DNA from 2 places in the Streptomyces sp. NPDC058864 genome. Region 2 is predicted to be linked to the other one. Evidence: riboswitches for the same ligand, from Rfam matches in the RefSeq annotation. Region 2 holds a riboswitch; the other holds the start of a gene.
What was found. A riboswitch is a leader RNA that binds a small molecule or an ion and turns the genes downstream of it on or off. The one in region 2 is predicted to bind glycine.
Positions count from the first base shown of each region.

Region 1: linked by a shared signal. The riboswitch ahead of gcvP (aminomethyl-transferring glycine dehydrogenase) and the one ahead of gcvT (glycine cleavage system aminomethyltransferase GcvT) in region 2 are both predicted to bind glycine.

Region 1 is NZ_JBHYMQ010000098.1:6,577-16,587, forward strand. Features, by position in the region: gene ACFW3D_RS38860 (CPBP family intramembrane glutamic endopeptidase) at 1-519, opposite strand, end outside; gene ACFW3D_RS38865 (glutamate-cysteine ligase family protein) at 554-2,050, opposite strand; gene ACFW3D_RS38870 (hypothetical protein) at 2,608-3,198, shown strand; gene ACFW3D_RS38875 (DUF5999 family protein) at 3,447-3,653, shown strand; gene gcvP (aminomethyl-transferring glycine dehydrogenase) at 3,723-6,608, opposite strand; glycine riboswitch at 6,648-6,760, opposite strand; glycine riboswitch at 6,765-6,869, opposite strand; gene ACFW3D_RS38885 (PRC-barrel domain-containing protein) at 6,971-7,351, shown strand; gene ACFW3D_RS38890 (DNA polymerase IV) at 7,264-8,718, opposite strand; gene ACFW3D_RS38895 (MerR family transcriptional regulator) at 8,801-9,424, opposite strand; gene ACFW3D_RS38900 (bifunctional nuclease family protein) at 9,617-10,011, opposite strand, start outside.
Region 2 is NZ_JBHYMQ010000010.1:108,152-118,162, forward strand. Features, by position in the region: gene glyA (serine hydroxymethyltransferase) at 1-1,210, opposite strand, end outside; gene gcvH (glycine cleavage system protein GcvH) at 1,275-1,655, opposite strand; gene gcvT (glycine cleavage system aminomethyltransferase GcvT) at 1,740-2,852, opposite strand; glycine riboswitch at 3,031-3,131, opposite strand; gene ACFW3D_RS10915 (AAA family ATPase) at 3,305-3,982, shown strand; gene ACFW3D_RS10920 (hypothetical protein) at 4,017-4,763, opposite strand; gene ACFW3D_RS10925 (enhanced serine sensitivity protein SseB) at 4,960-5,742, shown strand; gene ACFW3D_RS10930 (enhanced serine sensitivity protein SseB C-terminal domain-containing protein) at 5,820-6,605, shown strand; gene ACFW3D_RS10935 (DUF885 family protein) at 6,878-8,389, opposite strand; gene ACFW3D_RS10940 (ABC transporter permease) at 8,713-9,705, shown strand; gene ACFW3D_RS10945 (ABC transporter substrate-binding protein) at 9,810-10,011, shown strand, end outside.

The sequences.
Region 1 (10,011 bases), on a different contig from region 2:
GGCGATCAGCACGGGGATCTTCCACCAGACGTCGGGCAGCGACTCCGGAACGACCGTCAGGTTGAACCCGGAGGCGCGCGCGCCCAGGTAGAACAGCAGACCGGTGCCGCCGATGGCCGCGGCCAGCGCGGCACCGCGCAGTACGTCGGTCCGCGGCCGGCGCAGGTCGAAACCGATGGCGGGCATGCCCGTGCCCTCGCGGGCCAGCAGGTGGGCGACGAGCGCGACGGGGACGAGGGCGGTGGCGACGCCGAACAGCTGCCAGGACAGGTCGAGCCACGGACGGCCCGGCGCCTGCGAGCCGACGAGGGTGGCCGCCTGGTCCTTGAGCCCGCCGGGCTTGGTCAGCGACCCGATGAAGCTGATCAGCGCCGAGAGCGCGCTCGCACCGAGCGACAGCGCGAGCACCAGGAGGGTCTCGCTGCGCAGCGTGCGCGGGGCGAGCCGCTCCGCCGCACCGGCACCGGACCCGCCCGGCTCCACCGAATTCCTGTCCACAGATTCCTCCACCCGCGCCATCCTGCCTCATCGGCCCGATGGCACGGGCGGCGGCTCAGCGCTCCCGCGGCCACTCGTGCACGGGGGCCCCGGTGTGCATCAGCTCGCAGTAGCGCAGGGTCATCGCGGCCAGCGCACGCTGGCGGTCCAGTCCGCGGTCCAGCTCCTGGTGGAAGGCGACGGCCTGCCACTCGGCGCCGTTCATGCGGTTGCGGCAGCGGCCCTCGATGATGCCGAGGTAGTGGTCCCGGTCCACCGGGTCGATCCCCCACGCGTCGAGTCCTGCGGCGGCCATCGGCAGCAGTTCGTCCAGGACGAGTTCGACGGCCCCGATCTCCACCAGCCCGTTGCCGCGCCCCGGCCGCGGCCAGGTGAACACCGCGTCGATGCCGTACCGGCACGCGGCGTCGAAGTTCGCGGCGGCGGCCGCGAACGGCAGCCGGCTCCACACCGGGCGCGACGCCTCGGCGAGGGAGCGGACGAGCCCGTAGTAGAAGGCCGTGTTGGCGAGCACGTCGGCGACGGTGGGACCGGCGGGCATCACCCGGTTCTCCACCCGCAGGTGGGGCACGCCGTCGACGACCGCGTACACCGGCCGGTTCCAGCGGTAGATCGTGCCGTTGTGCAGCGTGAGTTCCTTCAGCTGCGGCACCCCGCCCTCGTCGAGGACGTGCAGCGGGTCCTCGTCCTCGCAGATGGGCAGCAGGGAGGGGAAGTAGCGCACGTTCTCGGCGAAGAGGTCGTAAGCGGAGTCGATCCAGCGCTCGCCGAACCAGGTCAGCGGCCGTACGCCCTGGGCGCGGTGCTCCTCGGGGCGGGTGTCGGTGGCCTGCTGGAAGAGCGTGGGCCGGGTCTCCCGCCACAGCTCGCGGCCGAACAGGAACGGGGAGTTGGCGCCGAGGGCGACCTGGGGACCGGCCACGGCCTGCGCGGCGTTCCACACCGCGGCGAAGCGCGCGGGGGTGACCTGGAGGTGCATCTGCATCGAGGTGCACGCGGCCTCCGGGGCGATCGAGCCGGAGACGGAGGTCAGCCGCTCCACCCCCGATATGTCCAGGGTGATGTGCTCGCCGCGGGCGGCCAGGATGCGGTCGTTGAGCAGCATGTAGCGGTCGGCGCGGGAGAGGTTGGCACCGACCAGGTCCTGCGCGCCGAGGGTGGGCAGGATTCCGACCATCACGATGCGGGCGCCGACCTCGCGGGCCTTTCCCTCGGCATATCCCAGGCCCATGCGCAACTCTTCGGCGAGCCGGTCGAGGACCCGGCCGGAAAGCCGGTGCGGGGCGATGTTCACTTCAATGTTGAACTGCGCGAGCTCGGTCTGGAAATCACGGCTCGCGATGCGCTCGAGGACCTCCTCGTTCATCATGCGCGGCAGCCCGTCGCGGTCGGTGAGATTGAGTTCGATCTCCAGCCCCATCAGATTGCGGGGACGGTCGAACCTCTTCTCCTCCAGCAGTCGCTCCAACCCCAGCAGGCACTGCTTCAGCTTCCTGCGGAACCGCTGGCGGTCGGCCAGGTCGAACCCCGTGGCCACGACCTTTTCCCCCATCGGAGGTCCTTCCTCGAGTGGGCCGTGATCACATCATGCCCAGCCCTGAGATCGATAAGGCCCCCGGCGCCGCCCCGGAACCGCTAAGCTGGCCACGAGCACCGTCTCGCGGCACATTCCGCGGGCATGTACGGAATTCACATGCCGGCGGCGGCCCTCTCGTGAAAAACACCGACGAGATTCAGCCATCCGCAGTAACACGGAAAGCGCAGTTCACGGCGTGGCCGACGGTGCAATCGGGGATCTAATACGCGCCCAGGGTGACCTGGAACCGCCTTGCCCGTAATATCGCTGACGGCTAGATGAAACACTGCGCGAACACTCCTCGTATATCCTTCGTTCACAGGCAGAGCCTCCGCGACCCGCCGCGCGCCCGCGACGCACCGGCCACGGGAAGGGATCCGCATGCCCACGCTGATTCCGTTCGTCGCCGCCCCCACGCGCCTCACGGATCCGGGCTGTCCCGGCCTGCCGCAGTTCCATCAGCTCCACCGCTGACAGTGCTGTCCGCACCCCGCCGAGCACCCCCCGTGTCTCCTCATGAGAGGCCGCCCACCATGCCGCTGCAGGTAGCCCCAGCCCCCGCTCCCGCCCTGCGGAGCGTTCTCGCCGCCCTGAGCTCCCCCACCGCCGTCCGCGAGGCCCGCACCCCCTCGCTGCGCAACGCCACGGGGCCGCTGGTCGCCGAGCACCCGCTCCCCCTGCACGTCCTCGACCCCGTGATCACCGAACCGGGAGGACTGCCCCGGGCGCGGCTGACCGGCTGGCGCTTCCACATCCGCACGGGCGAGAAGGTGGCCGCCGCGGGCGAGACCGTGGACACCCCGGACGGCTGGGCGTTCTCGCACTTCTGCGAGGGCCCTTACCTGGCCTCCACCGAGCGCGCGCTGCGCCAGGCCGACGCGCTCACCACCCCCTACCAGCCGCACCTGCTCTCCGTACCGGGGCTCTACATGCTGACGCTGTGGCTGCACGGGGACGTCACGGCCGACGCGGGCACGGCGCAGCCGGCCCCCTCGGACCTGCTGGTCCCGCTGGCGCCGGCGCCGCCGGGGATCGCCGCGCACCGCATGCACCGGCTCTCCGACCTGGTGCCGGTACTGACCCTGCGCCTGGCTCCGCCACCACTGCTCGGCACCACCGCCTGAGGCTCCCGGCTGGGGCGACCCCGCACGCCTCCGTGACCGTCCGGTCACGGAGGCGTTGCATTGTCCGGGCAACCGCCCGCGAGAGTGAATGCGTCCCCAACTAACGAGGACAGCTCACGCGAAATCCCTGCGGAAATCCCTCAGTAGAGCAACACTGGGACCGACCGACTGAACGGGGGAGCGGCATGACTGAGGTTCCTACCCAAGGCAGCCGTACTTCACACCACTCGCAGCGAAAGACGTCGTCCATGTGCCCGCACCAGCCGCAGTGTCCGTCCGCCGGCAGCCCCGACCGCGAGGCCGCCCACATCATGGCCAGCCACCCCGAGCAGGGGTGGAGCCTGCTGTGCAACGGCGTCCTCCTCTTCGAGGACACCGGCGAACTCCTCCCCGACGGCCAGATCATCGCCCCGCACCGACCGCTCGGCAGCGGGCACATCGTCACGGCGGCCTGACCGGGCCGGGAACGACACAGGGCCGACCCCGCTGCAGCAGCGGGGCCGACCCTTGCGCGTCAACCGCCCTTACGCGTCGTACTCGTCCAGCGGGGGGCAGGAGCAGACGAGGTTGCGGTCGCCGAAGGCACCGTCGATGCGGCGGACCGGCGGCCAGTACTTGTCCGCGGCCGACACACCGGCGGGGAAGACCGCCTCCTCACGGGAGTACGCGTGCTCCCAGTCGCCGCCCAGGGCCGCCGCGGTGTGCGGGGCGTTGCGCAGCGGGTTGTCCTCCTTGGGCCACTCCCCCGAGCCGACCCGCTCGATCTCGGCGCGGATCGCGATCATCGTGTCGCAGAAGCGGTCCAGCTCCGCGAGGTTCTCGCTCTCCGTCGGCTCGATCATCAGCGTCCCGGCAACCGGGAACGACATCGTCGGCGCGTGGAAGCCGTAGTCGATCAGGCGCTTGGCGACGTCGTCGACCGTCACGCCCGTCTCCTTGGTCAGCGGGCGCAGGTCGATGATGCACTCGTGCGCGACGAGCCCGCCCGGCCCGGTGTAGAGCACCGGGAAGTGCGGCTCCAGGCGCTTGGCGATGTAGTTCGCGCTCAGCACCGCCACCTGGGTGGCGCGCTTGAGGCCCTCGCCGCCCATGAGCCGCACGTACGCCCACGAGATCGGCAGGATGCCGGCCGAACCCCACGGCGCGGCCGAGATCGGGCCGACGCCCGTCTCCGGGCCGGCGGCCGGCTGGAGCGGGTGGTTGGGCAGGTACGGGGCGAGGTGCGCGCGGACCGCCACCGGGCCGACGCCGGGGCCGCCGCCGCCGTGCGGGATGCAGAAGGTCTTGTGCAGGTTCAGGTGCGACACGTCGCCGCCGAAGTGGCCCGGCTTCGCCAGGCCCACCAGGGCGTTGAGGTTCGCGCCGTCCACGTAGACCTGGCCGCCCGCGTCGTGCACCGCGGCGCAGATGTCTCCGATGTGCTCCTCGAAGACCCCGTGCGTGGAGGGGTAGGTGACCATGAGCACGGCGAGCTCGTCGCGGTGCTGCTCGATCTTGGCGCGCAGGTCCTCGACGTCGACCTCGCCGTCTCCGGCGGTCTTCACGACGACGACCTTCATGCCGGCCATCACGGCGCTGGCGGCGTTGGTGCCGTGCGCGGAGGACGGGATGAGGCAGACCGTGCGCTGGGCGTCGCCGTTGGCGCGGTGGTAGGCGCGGACCGCCAGCAGGCCGGCGAGCTCGCCCTGGGAGCCGGCGTTCGGCTGGAGGCTGACCTTGTCGTAGCCGGTGACCTCGGCGAGGCGGTCCTCCAGCTCGTGGATCAGGGTCAGGTAGCCCTCGGCCTGGTCGGCCGGCGCGAAGGGGTGCAGCGCGCCGAACTCGGGCCAGGTGACCGGCTCCATCTCGGTGGTCGCGTTGAGCTTCATGGTGCAGGAGCCCAGCGGGATCATGCCGCGGTCCAGCGCGTAGTCGCGGTCGGCGAGGCGGCGCAGGTAGCGCAGCATCGCGGTCTCGGAGCGGTGCTGGTGGAAGACCGGGTGGGTCAGGTAGTCCACCTCGCGGATCAGTCCGGTGGGCAGCGCGTCCTCGGTGGCCGCGTCCAGGGCCTCGACGTCACCGGTGACACCGAAGGCGCCCCAGACCGCGTCGAGGTCGGCGCGGCCGGTGGTCTCGTCGCAGGCGATGCCGACCAGGTCGGCGTCGGCCTGGCGCAGGTTGACCCCGGCCTCGCGGGCGGCGGCCACGACCTCGGCGGCCCGGCCGGGCACGCGGGCGGTGACGGTGTCGAAGAAGGCGCCGGTGGTCACCTCGACGCCGCCGGCGCGCAGGCCCTCGGCGAGGACCGCGGCGTAGCGGTGGGTGCGGCGGGCGATCTGGGCCAGGCCGTCGGGGCCGTGGTAGACCGCGTACATGCCGGCCATGACGGCCAGCAGCACCTGCGCGGTGCAGATGTTGCTGGTGGCCTTCTCGCGGCGGATGTGCTGCTCGCGGGTCTGCAGCGCCAGGCGGTAGGCCTTGTTGCCGTCGGCGTCGACGGAGACGCCGACCAGGCGGCCCGGCAGGCTGCGGGCGTAGGTGTCGCGGACGGCCATGTAACCGGCGTGCGGACCGCCGAAGCCCATGGGAACGCCGAAGCGCTGGGTGGTGCCGACCGCGATGTCGGCGCCGAGCTCGCCCGGGGAGGTGAGCACGGTCAGGGCCAGCAGGTCGGCGGCGACGGTGACGACGGCACCGAGCCCGTGGGCCTGCTCGACGACCGGCTTGAGGTCGCGCACGGCGCCCGAGGCGCCCGGGTACTGCAGCAGCACGCCGAAGACCCCGCGCTCGGCGATCTCCGCGGGGATGCCCTCACTGAGGTCGGCGACGACGACCTCGACACCGGTGGGCTCGGCACGGGTCTCGATCACGGCGACGGTCTGCGGGAAGGCGTCGGCGTCGATCAGGAAGACGCCGTCCTTGACCTTGCCGACGCGGCGGGCCAGGGCCATCGCCTCGGCGGCGGCCGTGCCCTCGTCGAGCAGCGAGGCACCGGAGGTGGGCAGCCCGGTCAGGTCGGCGACGACCGTCTGGAAGTTCAGCAGGGCCTCCAGGCGGCCCTGGGAGATCTCCGGCTGGTACGGCGTGTACGCCGTGTACCAGGCGGGGTTCTCCATGACGTTGCGCAGGATGACCGGCGGGGTGAAGGTGCCGTGGTAGCCGAGGCCGATCATGGGCCGCAGCACCTGGTTGCGGTCGGCGAGCGAGCGCAGTTCGGCGAGGACCTCGGGCTCGGTGCGGGCACCGGACAGGCCGAGCGCCTCGGCGCTCTTGATGGTGTCCGGGACGGCGGCGGCGGTCAGCTCGTCCAGCGAGCCGTAGCCGACCTGCGCGAGCATCTTGGCCTGCGCGCCGGCGTCGGGCCCGATGTGGCGCTGCTCGAAGGGGATGCCGCGCTCCAGCTCGGAGAGTGGGATGCGGTTGGCGGTCATCTGCGGAGGCCTCCTGGTCTGGCGCGACACGGCCTCCCCCTCTGTCATCTGAACCTGAGAGCTTCACCGCCCCGCACGTGCCGGGGCGGCTTTCACCGTCGGTGAGGAAGGGGCCGCGCACGGGGTGTGCCGCCCTTTCCTGCTTTCCAGAGTGACCTCGCCCATGCGGTACGGATGCCTGAGAGATTCCGGGGAGGGTTTGCTCCTTCGGCGCCCGGCGGGCGGTTCCCCGCGTCGCCAGGACTCTCCCGCAAGGGGTCAGCAGCCGCTGTCAGCGTACCAGCGCGCTCCGGTACCGGGTCATGTGACAGCCGCCACCTTTCGTGCCTAAATAGGATTAATCGCGACCAGTTGGAGGGACCGTGCAGACCGGGATCGATCCGCGCAGCCTCATCGGACGCAGGGCCTTCGACCGCAACGGGATGAAGATCGGCACGGTGGACGAGGTGTACCTCGACGACGCCACCGGGGAGCCCGAGTGGGCGGCGGTGCGCACCGGTCTCTTCAGCCGGGACGCGTTCGTGCCGCTGGAACCGAGCGAGTTCACGGGGGAAGAGCTGCGCGTCCCGTTCGACAAGGCACTGATCAAGGACGCCCCGGACTTCGGCGTGGGCCGGCACCTCTCGCCCGAGCAGGAGCTCCAGCTCTACCACCACTACGGCATGAGCGGGCCCTCGCTCTCCGGCCCGGTGCCGGAGCCCCCGCCGGACCGCGACTTCGGCACGCTCGCCGGCGACAGCTGACGCGGCGGCCCCGGCGGGCCCGGTAACACCAGCGGGAGCGGCTCGGACGGCTCCAGCTCCGGGTCGGTCAACGCGAAGGTGCGCACCCGCCCCGGCACGGCCGAGCCGGGCTCCTCGAAGCGGACGGTGACCCTCCCGACCCCGCTGCCCTGCACCCACCCGGCGCCGTACTCGGTGTGCCGTACGTCCTGGCCCGGCACCCAGCGCCGCTCCGCCGGCCCCGGTTCCCGGATCTCCTCCCCGGACCGCTCCGGTGCCGCCTCGGACGGGCCGGGCTCCTCGCCTGCCGCCTCCCCCTCCCGCTCCGCCGCCTGGGCGAACAGGTCCTCCTGCGTGAAGTCGGCCAGCCCCGCGACACCGACGCCGAGCAACCGGACGCCGCCCGTGATGTCGACGGCCTCCAGCAGCCGCGCCGCGGTCTCCCGAACGACCGCCAGGTCGTCGGTCGGGGCCCGCAGCGTCTCCGAACGGGTCAGCGTCGTGAAGTCGTACCGCCGCACCTTCAGCACCACCGTGCGGCCCGAACGGCCCGCCGAGCGCAGTCTGCGCACGCAGCGGTCGGCCAGCCGGTCCACCTCGAGCCGGACCCGCACCCGGTCGGTGAGGTCGACGTCGAAGGTGTCCTCGACCGAGACCGACTTGCTCTCGCGGTCGGCGACCACGGGCCGCTCGTCGACCCCCAGGGCCATCCCGTGCACATGGGCGCCGTGCGCCTTGCCGAGCAGCCGTACCAGCTCGGCCTCCCCCGCCTCCACCACCTCGCCGACCGTGAGGATGCCCGCCCGCCGCAGGTGCTCGGCCGTGGCGGGCCCCACGCCGGGCAGCGCGCGCACCTGCATGGGGGCCAGCAGCTCACGTTCGGTACCCGGCTCGATGACCACCAGCCCGTCCGGCTTGGCCTGCTCCGAGGCGATCTTGGCGAGCAGCTTGGAGCCCGCGAGTCCCACCGAGCCGGTGAGCCCCGTCACCGCTCGGATGTCCGCCCGCAGCCGCTGCCCCACCGCGCGCGGGTCGTCACCGATGCCGCCCGCCTCCAGGTCGACGAAGGCCTCGTCCAGACTGAGCGGTTCGACCAGCGGCGACAGCCGCGACAGCAGCTCCATGACGACGTCGCTGATCTGCCGGTACACGGCGAAGCGCGGCACCAGGTAGGCGGCGTTCGGGCACAGCCGGCGGGCGTGCGCCATCGCCATCGCCGAGTGCACCCCGTGCACCCGGGCCTCGTACGACGCGGTCGCCACCACGCCGCGCGGCCCGATACCCCCCACGACGACCGGCTTCCCCCGCAGACTCGGCTTCGCGGCCTGCTCGACGGCGGCGAAGAACGCGTCCATGTCCAGATGGAGGATGGTCGGCGCGCTTCTCACAGTCACCGATGGTGCACCACGGGTCCGACATCCGCCGTACGCGTGTACGGCGGACGGGTGGGGAGCGGCCGTTCGGCCCGGTTCAGCCCGCGCGGTTGCGACGCCGTGCCAGCTCGTCGCCCGGGTTGTGGCCGACCAGGGTCTCCCCGGTGTCGACCCGCTCGGAGTGCAGCTGTGACAGGGCCCCCTCGACGTCCCGCCACACCACGCCCACCGCGATCCCGAAGATCCCCTGACCGCCCTGGAGGAGATCGACGACCTCGTCCGGGGAGGTGCACTCGTACACCGTCGCACCGTCGCTCATGAGCGTCATGCGGGTGAGCTCGGCGGGCGCGCTGGACCGCAGGTGCTGCACGGCGGTGCGGATGTTCTGCAGGGACACGCCCGTGTCGAGGAGCCGCTTGACGATCTTGAGGACCACGACGTCCCGGAAGCTGTACAGCCGCTGCGTCCCCGAGCCGTAGGCGGGCCGGATGCTGGGCTCCACGAGCCCGGTGCGCGCCCAGTAGTCCAGCTGGCGGTAGGTGATGCCGGTGGCCGCGCAGGCGGTGGGGCCGCGGTAGCCGACCTTCTCGCCGGCCTCCTCCGGCAGTTGTCCCGAGGTGTCGCCCGAACCCCCTCCGGGGGGCGTCGCGGCGTTGCGGGCCAAGGCCCCGCGCATCGGATACGGGCCGCCGAAGGCCGTACCGTCGCCGGTGCTTCTCACGCCGACCTCCCGTCCCTTCGCACCCCTCAGGGCACGCGCACGTGCCATCGGGACTTTCCTTCTCGACGGTAGGCAGTCACTCCGGGTGCGTCAACGATCGCCACGCTCGGCACGCCGAGTGATATCAACCCCAGAGGTGGTTTCCCGTGTCCCAGGTGGGGGTAAGGCTGGACGAATGGTTCCGGCGGGCCCTCATTGACTGCTGGTGCCGAAGTCCTCGGGCGAGATCTGGTCGAGGAACTCGCGGAACTTCTCGACCTCGTCCTCCTGCTCGTCCGGAATGGCGATGCCGGCGTCGTCCAGCACGCCGTCGCTCCCGTAGATGGGCGTTCCCGTGCGCAGCGCGAGCGCTATGGCATCCGAGGGACGGGCGCTCACCTCCACGCCGCTGGCGAACACCAGCTCGGCGTAGAAGACGCCGTCGCGCAGGTCGGTGATCCGGACCTCGGTCAGCGTCTGGCCGACGGCCTCGAGCACGTCCTTGAACAGATCATGGGTCAGCGGCCGCGCGGGCGTCATGCCCTGTTGCGCGAAGGCGATGGCGGTGGCCTCCCCCGGCCCGATCCAGATGGGCAGGTAGCGGTCGC
Region 2 (10,011 bases):
CCTTGGCGGTCTCCGCGTCGAAGCCCGGCTTGAGGGCCTCGGCGATGACGTCGGCGACCTCGCGGAAGTCCTCCGTGCCGAAGCCGCGGGTGGCCAGCGCCGGGGTGCCGATGCGCAGACCGGAGGTGACCATCGGCGGGCGCGGGTCGTTCGGGACCGCGTTGCGGTTGACCGTGATGCCGATCTCGTGCAGCCGGTCCTCGGCCTGCTGCCCGTCGAGCTCGCTGTCGCGCAGGTCGACCAGGACCAGGTGGACGTCGGTGCCGCCGGACAGCACCGAGACACCGGCCGCGGCCACGTCGTCCTGCGTCAGCCGCTCGGCGAGGATCCTCGCGCCCTCCAGGGTGCGGACCTGGCGGTCCTTGAACTCCTCGCTCGCCGCGACCTTGAAGGCGACCGCCTTCGCCGCGATGACGTGCTCCAGCGGGCCGCCCTGCTGGCCGGGGAAGACCGCCGAGTTGATCTTCTTGGCCAGCTCCGCCTTGCACAGGATGACGCCGCCGCGCGGGCCGCCGAGCGTCTTGTGCGTGGTCGTGGTGACGACGTCCGCGTACGGCACGGGGGAGGGGTGCAGCCCCGCCGCCACCAGACCGGCGAAGTGCGCCATGTCGACCATCAGGTACGCGCCGACCTCGTCGGCGATCCTGCGGAAGGCCGCGAAGTCCAGCTGCCGCGGGTACGCCGACCAGCCGGCGATGATCAGCTTCGGGCGGGACTCCTTGGCCAGGCGCTCGACCTCGGCCATGTCGACCTGCCCGGTCTCCGCGTCCACGTGGTACGCGGCCACGTTGTACAGCTTGCCGGAGAAGTTGATCTTCATGCCGTGGGTCAGGTGCCCGCCGTGGGCGAGGTTCAGACCCAGGATCGTGTCGCCGGGGTTCAGCAGCGCGAACATCGCGGCCGCGTTGGCCTGCGCGCCCGAGTGCGGCTGGACGTTGGCGTGCTCGGCGCCGAAGAGCGCCTTGACCCGGTCGATCGCGAGCTGCTCGACCACGTCGACGTGCTCGCAACCGCCGTAGTAGCGGCGGCCGGGGTACCCCTCGGCGTACTTGTTGGTCAGCACCGAGCCCTGGGCCTGGAGCACCGCGACCGGAGCGAAGTTCTCCGAGGCGATCATCTCGAGGGTGGACTGCTGGCGGTGCAGTTCGGCGTCGACGGCGGCGGCGACGTCGGGGTCGAGCTCGTGCAGTGAGCTGTTGAGAAGCGACATCAGGGGGGTCATCCGTCCGGAGGTCGGAGTGGACAGGGCGGAGCGGTCGGGAGGTCCCGAGCGGTCAGGCGCCGGTGAAGGCGGTGTACTCGTCCGCGGAGAGCAGGTCGCCCGGCTCCTCGGAGATCTTCACCTTGAACAGCCAGCCGCCCTCGAAGGCCGCCGAGTTCACCAGCGAGGGGTCGTTGACGACGTCCTCGTTGACCTCGGTGACCTCACCGGAGACCGGGGCGTACAGGTCGCTGACCGACTTGGTCGACTCCAGTTCACCGCAGGTCTCGCCCGCGGCGACCGTGTCGCCGACCGCCGGGAGCTGGACGTAGACGACGTCGCCGAGGGCGTTCGCCGCGTGCTCGGTGATGCCCACCGAGGACACACCGTCCGCGTCGGCGGCCGAGACCCACTCGTGCTCCTTGCTGTACCGCAGCTGCTGGGGGTTGCTCATGGCGTGAATTCTCCTGGATGACGGTATGTGCTGGTGACGGCTGTCTTGACAGGTGGGACGGCTGTGCCGGATGTGAGCGGGAACTCAGCGCTGCCGCTTGTAGAACGGCAGGGCCACCACCTCGTACGGCTCATGCGTACCGCGGATGTCCACGCCCACACCGGAGGCGCCCGGAACGGCGTGCTCGGCGTCCACGTACGCCATGGCGATCGGCTTGCCCAGGGTCGGGGACGGCGCGCCGGAGGTGACCTCGCCGACCACCTCGCCGCCCGCCACCACGGGGTAGCCCGCCCGGGGGACGCGGCGGCCCTCGGCGACCAGGCCGACCAGCTTGCGCGGCGGCGTGGCCTCGGCCTTGGCGGCGGCCGCGGTCAGCGCCTCGCGGCCCACGAAGTCACCCGGCTTGTCGAACTTCACGACCCGGCCGAGCCCGGCGTCGAAGGGGGTGAGCGCGGTGGTCAGCTCATGCCCGTACAGCGGCATGCCCGCCTCCAGGCGCAGCGTGTCGCGGCAGGACAGGCCGCACGGCACCAGGCCGGCGTCCGCGCCCGCCTCGGTCAGCGCCAGCCACAGCTTCTCCGCGTCGGCCGGGGCGACGAAGAGCTCGAAGCCGTCCTCGCCGGTGTAGCCCGTGCGGGCGATCAGCGCGGGGACCCCGGCCACGGTGCCCGGCAGGCCCGCGTAGTACTTCAGCCCGTCCAGGTCGGCGTCGGTGACCGACTTCAGGATGGCGGGGGAGTTCGGGCCCTGGACGGCGATCAGCGCGTAGGCGTCCCGGTCGTCGCGGACCGCCGCGTCGAAGCCGGCGGCGCGCTCGGCCACCGCGTCGAGGACGACCTGGGCGTTGGAGGCGTTGGCGACGACCATGTACTCCTCGTCGCCGAGGCGGTAGACGATCAGGTCGTCGAGGATGCCGCCGTCGGGCGCGCAGATCATCGTGTAGCGGGCACGGCCCACGGCCAGCGCCGAGATGTGGCCGACCAGCGCGTGGTCCAGCGCCTCGCCCGCGGCCGGACCGGTGACCGTGATCTCGCCCATGTGGGACAGGTCGAAGAGACCGGCCCGGGTCCGCACGGCGGTGTGCTCGTCGCGCTCGCTGGCGTACCGCAGCGGCATGTCCCAGCCCGCGAAGTCGGTCATGGTGGCGCCGAGGGCGCGGTGCAGCGCGTCCAGTGCGGTACGGCGGGGTTCACTCATCGGTCGGGCTCCCAAGGCGAGGAAGAGACAGGTAGGGCGATGACGGGGCAGGCCCTCCCCATCTGTCATCGGAACCTGAGAGGTTCACCTGGACCCTCCGGTCGGAGGAGCCTGGCTTGCACCTTGGGTGGGGCGGCACCCCCGTCGCCGGGAGGGCTCGCCCGCTTTTCAGATGTGCCTCGAACGCGCGGTATCTGTGCCTGAGAGATTCAAGGGAGGACTTGCTCCTTCGGCGTCCCGCCCGCCGCAGCGGTGCGGAAGCTCTCCCGCGCGGCCTCGAACGGCCGATATGAGATTGAGGGCGCCATCATTGCACGGGCGCCCGTCGTTGTCGCGATCGCGTCCCGGATGTCCGGGTCCGGTCCCGATCCGGTAGTAACGACGCCGCTTCTCTGGGTAGGCAAAGACACAGGATTTACCATTTCTTGAACGTCGGACCCGGAGGGCGAACTGTGCGGTGGCAGAGTGCGTATGCGACGGCCGGGGGTCCGGCCGTGTCCCGGCCGGTACCGGCGCGGGCCGGGGAGGCGCGCCGCGCGGGCCGCGCCGTGCGGCCGCGACGGCTGCTCGACCTGCGGCGGGGACGCCGGCCCGTGCGCACCCTGCGCTACCCGCCGGGTGACTTCCTGGTCGTCTCCGGACTGCCCGGCGGCGGCAAGAGCACCCTCATGCGGCGCGCGTCGGGCGGGGCCCGCCTGATCGACTCCCAGGACGTGCGGGAACGCTGGCAGGCCCGGGTTCCGCGGCTGCTGCCGTACGCCCTCTACCGTCCCCTGGTGCGGATCGCGCACTACGCCGGTCTGTGGCGGGCGCTGCGTTCGGGCGACAGCGTCGTCCTGCACGACTGCGGCACCCTGCGCTGGGTGCGCGCCTGGGTCGCCCGCGAGGCGCGGCGCCGGGGGCGGGGCATGCACCTGGTGCTGCTGGACGTTCCCGTGCGGACCGCGCTGGACGGTCAGCGCGAACGCGGCCGCGGGGTCTCGGCGTACGCCATGGCCCGGCACCGCGCCGCCTCCCGCCGCCTGCTGACCGAGGCGGAAGCGGGCCGGCTGCCCGGGGCGTGCGCCTCGGTGGTGCTGCTGGACCGCGAAGCGGCCCGGGAGCTCGAGGCCATCGACTTCGACGGCTGAGCGGCCGGGCCGCGTCGCGTGAGGGGCGGTACCGCTACTGGAGCTGCGGATCCACCTGGGCCTCCGGCGCGAGCTGCGCCTCGGGCGGGAGCTGCTCGCCCTGGTCGTTCAGGGGGAGCGGCAGCGGGAGCGGAAGCGGCAGCGGCAGCGCGCCGGTGAGCAGCTTCGGCACCGCCAGCAGCAGGGCCTGCAGGTCGGCGACGACGGTGGCGACACCGGCCGTCACGCCCGCGAGGTCCTTGGCGACCACCTTGGCCAGCAGGTCCGTGACGTCCTGGACCAGCTTGGTGAGCGCGTTCTTGACGTCGGTGACGGCGTCCGCGGCGCTCTGGTCACCACCCGGTCCGCCGACCTGGTCGATGAGGGCCGGGTCACCCGGCTGGCCGGGATCGCCCGGCTCCAGGCCCGGTTGTGGCGCGCCCGGATCGTAGGCCGACGGGTCGGTGATGCCGGGAGATACCGCACCAGCCTGGTCGAGGACCGAGGCCAGCTGCCGGCTCGACTCCTCCAGACCCTTGCGGAGGTCCTCCAGCTTCGCCGAGTCGGGGCTTTCGACCTGGGCTTCCTGGGTGAGCTTGGCCCCGATGGACAGCGTGTCACCGAGCTTGGCGATGAGTTCGGCGTTACCCGTGTCCGCCGCGCGAGCGGCGAGGTGCTCGACCTCGACGGCCGTGCTCCGGGTGGGGGCCTGGGCACTCGCGACACCGCCGGTGAGGCCCATCGTCAGCGAGGCGCACACGGCCGCCGCTATGAGGGTGGAGTTGATCCTGGTGATGCGCATGTCGAGATATCTCCCGGTTGAGGGTTTTCTCCTTGCTCGTCCTACCTTCGGAGCGGCGGTGACGCTTCGCAACCGGACGATCGCATCGCGTGACGGGCTCGTGTGGCGGGCTTGTGATGCGGGGGTCGCCCGCGCCCGCCGCCGGATAGGGTTTCCACGGAGCGCACGACCACAGGAAATTGCGAGGCGAGACGCAGTGAACATCCCGGGGCAGCGGATACCGGACGGCTTCGCCCCGTCGGGCCACGGTGCCGGCGGCTGGCCCGCCAACGAGCTGGAGGAAGTGCTCTCCGCGGCACTCGGCGATCCGGGTGCCACGGCCCGCGTCCTGGAGGTGCTCGGGCGCTCGCAGTTGTGGATCCCGCTGCCGAACGGCGGCGGCCCCGACAGCACCGACCTCGACCTGCCGACCCTCGAACTCGAAGGCGGCGTCTACGTCCCGGTCTTCAGCTCCGAACAGCAGTTCCTCGCCGCCGGATCCGGCATGAGCTTCGCCGTCGCCCCCGCCCGTGAGTTCGCCCGCGGGCTGCCCCCGCAGCTGGGGATCGCCGTGAACCCCGGAGGCGCGGTGGGCATCCCGCTGCCGCCCGCCGCGGTGATGGAGCTGTGCCGCACCGACCGCGAGCCCGGCACCCCGAGCGGCGCCCGGGTCCGGCTGTGGGAACCCTCGCCGGAAGAGGAGCCGGTGGACTTCCTGGCCGTCGCCGCGGGCGAGTTCGCCGTGACCCCGGTCGTGCTCTCCGCCCGCCGCGCGCTGGCCAGCGTCGAGGGCGACCCGGCCACGCTCTTCGTCGGCGTGGAGCTCGACCGCTGGCAGGAGGAGGACCGGGCCGCCGCCATGGCCGCCATCGGGCGCGCGCTCGGCGCCGTACCACTGCCCTGGCAGGTCAATCTGGTGCTGCTGGACGTCGCGCAGGACCCCATCGGCGACTGGATGCTGGAGCGCGTGCGACCCTTCTATGTCGGCACGGGCGCATAACCTGGGTCCGGCACGGCACCAGAGGCATTCGGCGAAGCAGACGACGCGGACGAGGCAGACGCGGAAGGGCGGGACACGTGAGCGCCGGCGTGGGAGGGGGCGGGGGGCTGGAGCATGCGCTCCGGCAGGTGACGCCCGGTAGGTACGACGCCTACGAGGAAGTGCTGAGGACCCTCGCCGACAGTCAGGTGTGGATGCTGCTCTGGCAGGGCACCCCCGGCGGGGCGGACGCGCAGTACGGCAACATGGAGGTCGCGGGCCACGGCTACGCGCCCTGCGTGACCTCGCCGCAGGAGTTCACCGCCTGCGGCTGGAACCGGGCCCACGAGGTGGTGTCCGGTCGCGAGATCGCGGCCTCGCTCTTCCCCGACCGCTGGGGACTGTGGCTCAACCCGCACGCCCCGGGCGGCGGCGTCGGCATCCCCTGGCTCGACCTGCGGCGCGTGTGCCTCGGGCTCGACCGCTCCCCGGCCGGACCGCTGCGGATCGGCGAGCCCGCGCTCCAGATCCCCCAGTACTACGCCCTGTTGACCCAGCAGGCCCATCGCAATCCGGCCGTCCGCTCGCTGCGGCGCGCCTGGGTCCAGCCCGTGCTCGGCGAGCCGTACCTGGCGATCGGCGTCGACCTCTACGACGCCGGGCCGCAGGCCGCGGAGACGGTGCGCCTGATGATGCAGTCCGCCCTCGGGGCGGTGCCGCAGGGGCTGCCGGTCGCCACGGTCGCGCTCACGGACGAGTACGACCCGGTCGGCATGTGGATGCGGGCCTCGGCGCAGCCCTTCTACTCCCGCGACGCCCACGGCGCACCGGGTGCGCCGGGCGCTCCCGGGGCGACGTACGGCTGGGCCCCGCAGCCCTACTGAGCCTCCGGCGGTTCGCCGCGGTCACGTGCCTGCGTTGTGGGCGGCGTGCGCGCCGTTGCGCCTGCGGCGGGCCTTTCCCGCCCGCCCACCCGTGCGGCATCGCGGGCGTGTCCGGGTGGCCCTTGTCGGCGGTGCCGGCGCGTCGGCGGCGTACCGTCCCATCGCAGGCGGTCACGGGCGGGTGGGCGGGAGACGGCCCGCCGCAGGCGCAACGGACCCGCACCCGCCGACGTACCCGCACCCCCGCCAGGGGCCCCGCAGGGGGCCGCCCGTCAGAGGACCGCGTTGATGAGCCCCAGCGGCGGGCTCCCCAACTCCAGCAGCGCGCCGTGGAACCGCTGCAGCGAGAACTCCGGCCCCCAGGCGCGCCGGGCGCGCTCCCGCAGCCGCATGATCTCCAACTTGCCCCAGGTGTACCGCCCGTAGGCCGCGTCGAAGGTGCCGCGCCGCGCTTCGGAAGCCGCGCCGGCCCGCGCGAGGTGGGCGTCCCGCATGAACCGCTGGGTGGCCTCCTCCAGCGTCATCGCCCCCGTGTGCAGCCCGATCGCGCACGCGAGCCGGGTGACGCGTACGAGCGCCTCCAGGGCCACGCCGATCGCGAAGCGGGGGTCGCGGGCGCGGAAGCCCTCCTCGAGGCAGACCTCCTCGACGTAGTGCGCCCAGCCCTCGCAGAAGGACAGCGAGTGCAGGACACGCCGCACCTGCGTGGGTGCGTGCCGCAATGCCCGTCCGTGGGCGAAATGACCCGGCGCCACCTCGTGGACGGTGATCGCCGGCAGGCTCGTGCGGCTGAAGACCGAGAGCCACTCCTCGCGTTCCTCCTCCGGCCAGTCCGGCTCCGGCGGGGTGACGTGGTACCAGGAGGCGGAGTCGGCCTCCTCCGGCGCGGCCCAGGTCATCATGGCCATGGACCAGCGGCGCGACGGCGGCGCCGGCCCGACGAGGCAGTCGCCGTCGAGCCAGGGCACCAGCCCCCGCTGCCGGGTGAAGTCGATGACCTCGTCGGTGAGCCTGGCGGCCTCGGGGATCACCCCGTCCGCGTCCGGGTGGTCGGCCAGCAGTCGCGGGATGAGTTCGTCCACGCCGGCCTTCGGGTCCAGCCGTCCGCAGGACTCCGTGAGGAGCTCGGTGAGCCGGTCCCGTTCGCGCTCGGCCTCGTCGGCGAGGGCCGCGAGGTCGACGCGCAAACCTTCCTGACTGCCCATCAGCAATGTGAGCGCCTCCCCGCCGAGCCGAGGGTCGGGGTCACCGGTCTCGGCGGCGCGGGCGATGTGGTCGACCAGCCGGGAGTGCGCGGCGAGCGCCGGACCCGCCTCCGGCTCGGCGTCCGGGTCGAGGTCGGCGGCGAGGCCGCGGACCGCCCCGAGGAGTGCCCCGGCGACCGGCGCGCTCACCCGGTCGAGCGACGCGATGGCCGCGTCGACGGCGTCCGGCCACTGCTGGAGATGGCGTCTGCGGGCCTCGGCCAGCTCCTCGCGGGGTGCGTACTCGCGGTCGTAGGCGGTGAGTTCGAGGTTGGACAAATGCGGATAAGGGTCGCGACGGTGCAGTTCCAGCTCGCCGTACTGGACCTTGAGGGTGTCCTCGAAGACCGACAGGTGCCGCTCGTCGTGGGGGTCGGCGAGGGCGGGCTCGCGCAACCGGGCGTGGGCGAGGGAGGACAGTCCGCGGCGGACGCCGTCGGGCGACAGATCCTGCACCTGGCCGTCGTACTCGTGGAGTCCCGCCATCTCCCTGACCACGGGGACCATCAGGTCGCACACCGAGCGAAGCCGATCATTCATGGCATCGACGGTAGCGACTCCCGTTGCATCGCGGCGATCTGTCAACGCGCGTAACACTGCGGTAATAACGGACGAAGGCTCACCACATCACGGTTGCGCATCGCTTCCCTGCGGGGTCTGGCGCGTGATCCACGCCCCATGAAGACTCGCGCTCCAAGACGCCTCATGCGTCGCCTTAACGATTCATCACAAGCCAAACACACAGCCCAGCGCCACCGCACCACCATCAAGAGCTGCGCCCGACATGGTCGGTCCGCTCCGTCGACCCGGGCGGACGGCCAGGCGAAGCCGGCCACCGCCGGCAGGGGGATGCACGAGGAGACATGACAGCACCGCTGCACGACACCGCCGAGACGGCCGTCGCCGACGTCGCCGCCGACATACCCGCGAAGGCGATCGAGGGGCGTTCGCCCGGGCGCATCGCATGGATGCGCCTCAAGCGCGACAAGGTGGCGCTGGCAGGCGGCGTGATCGTCGTCTTCCTCATCCTGGTCGCCATCTTCGCCCCCCTCATCGTCAGCGCCCTCGGTCACCCGCCGAACGACTTCCACGAGAACAAGATCGACCCGCTCTTCGGCACCCCCACCGGCAAGTGGGGCGGCATCAGCGGCGATTACCTCTTCGGCGTGGAACCGGTCAACGGCCGCGACGTCTTCAGCCGCATCGTCTACGGCACGCGGATCTCCCTGCTGGTGGCCTTCCTGTCGGCGGTCGTCGCCGTGGTCCTCGGCACCTTCTTCGGCATCATGGCCGGCTACTTCGGCGGCTGGGTCGACGCCGCCATCGGCCGCGTGATGGACGTCCTCCTGGCCTTCCCCCAGCTGCTCTTCATCATGTCCCTGGTCTCGGTCATGCCGAACTCGCTGCTGGGCTTCAGCGGCACCGGCGTGCGCATGGGCGTCCTGGTGGTCGTGATCGGGTTCTTCGGCTGGCCTTACGTCGGGCGCATCGTGCGCGGCCAGACCCTGAGCCTGAGGGAGCGCGAGTACGTCGACGCGGCCCGCAGTCTCGGTGCCGGCCGCGGTTACATCCTCTTCCGGGAACTGCTGCCCAACCTCGTCGCCCCGATCACCGTCTACGCGACGCTGATGATCCCGACGAACATCCTCACCGAGGCCGCCCTGAGCTTCCTCGGGGTCGGCGTGAAGCCGCCCACCTCGTCGTGGGGACAGATGCTCTTCAAGGCGCTGTCCTTCTACGAGACGGACCCGATCTTCATGCTGATCCCGGGCCTGGCGATCTTCATCACCGTGCTTGCCTTCAACCTCTTCGGTGACGGCGTACGGGATGCGCTGGACCCGAAGGGCTCCCGCTAGCCCTCGCACACCGCCCCTGCCATTCCCGTCAGGTGGCTTCTCACCGAGAAGGACCGCAGGTCCGCGGAAAGTCGCGGACCGCGAATCACGGAGGTTACGAAAAAGTGACATCCCCACGCTCATCGAGGCGCAGGCTGGCCGCAGGGACGGTCGTCGTGGTCGCCGCGCTGCTGTCCACCGCCGCTTGCGGCGGAGGCGGCGGTGGCGGCAAGTCCGACGGCAACGCCAAGGCCCCCGGATTCAACGCCGCCGTCAACAAGGTGGCGAACGCGTCCGACAAGAAGGGCGGCACGCTCAAGTTCATCG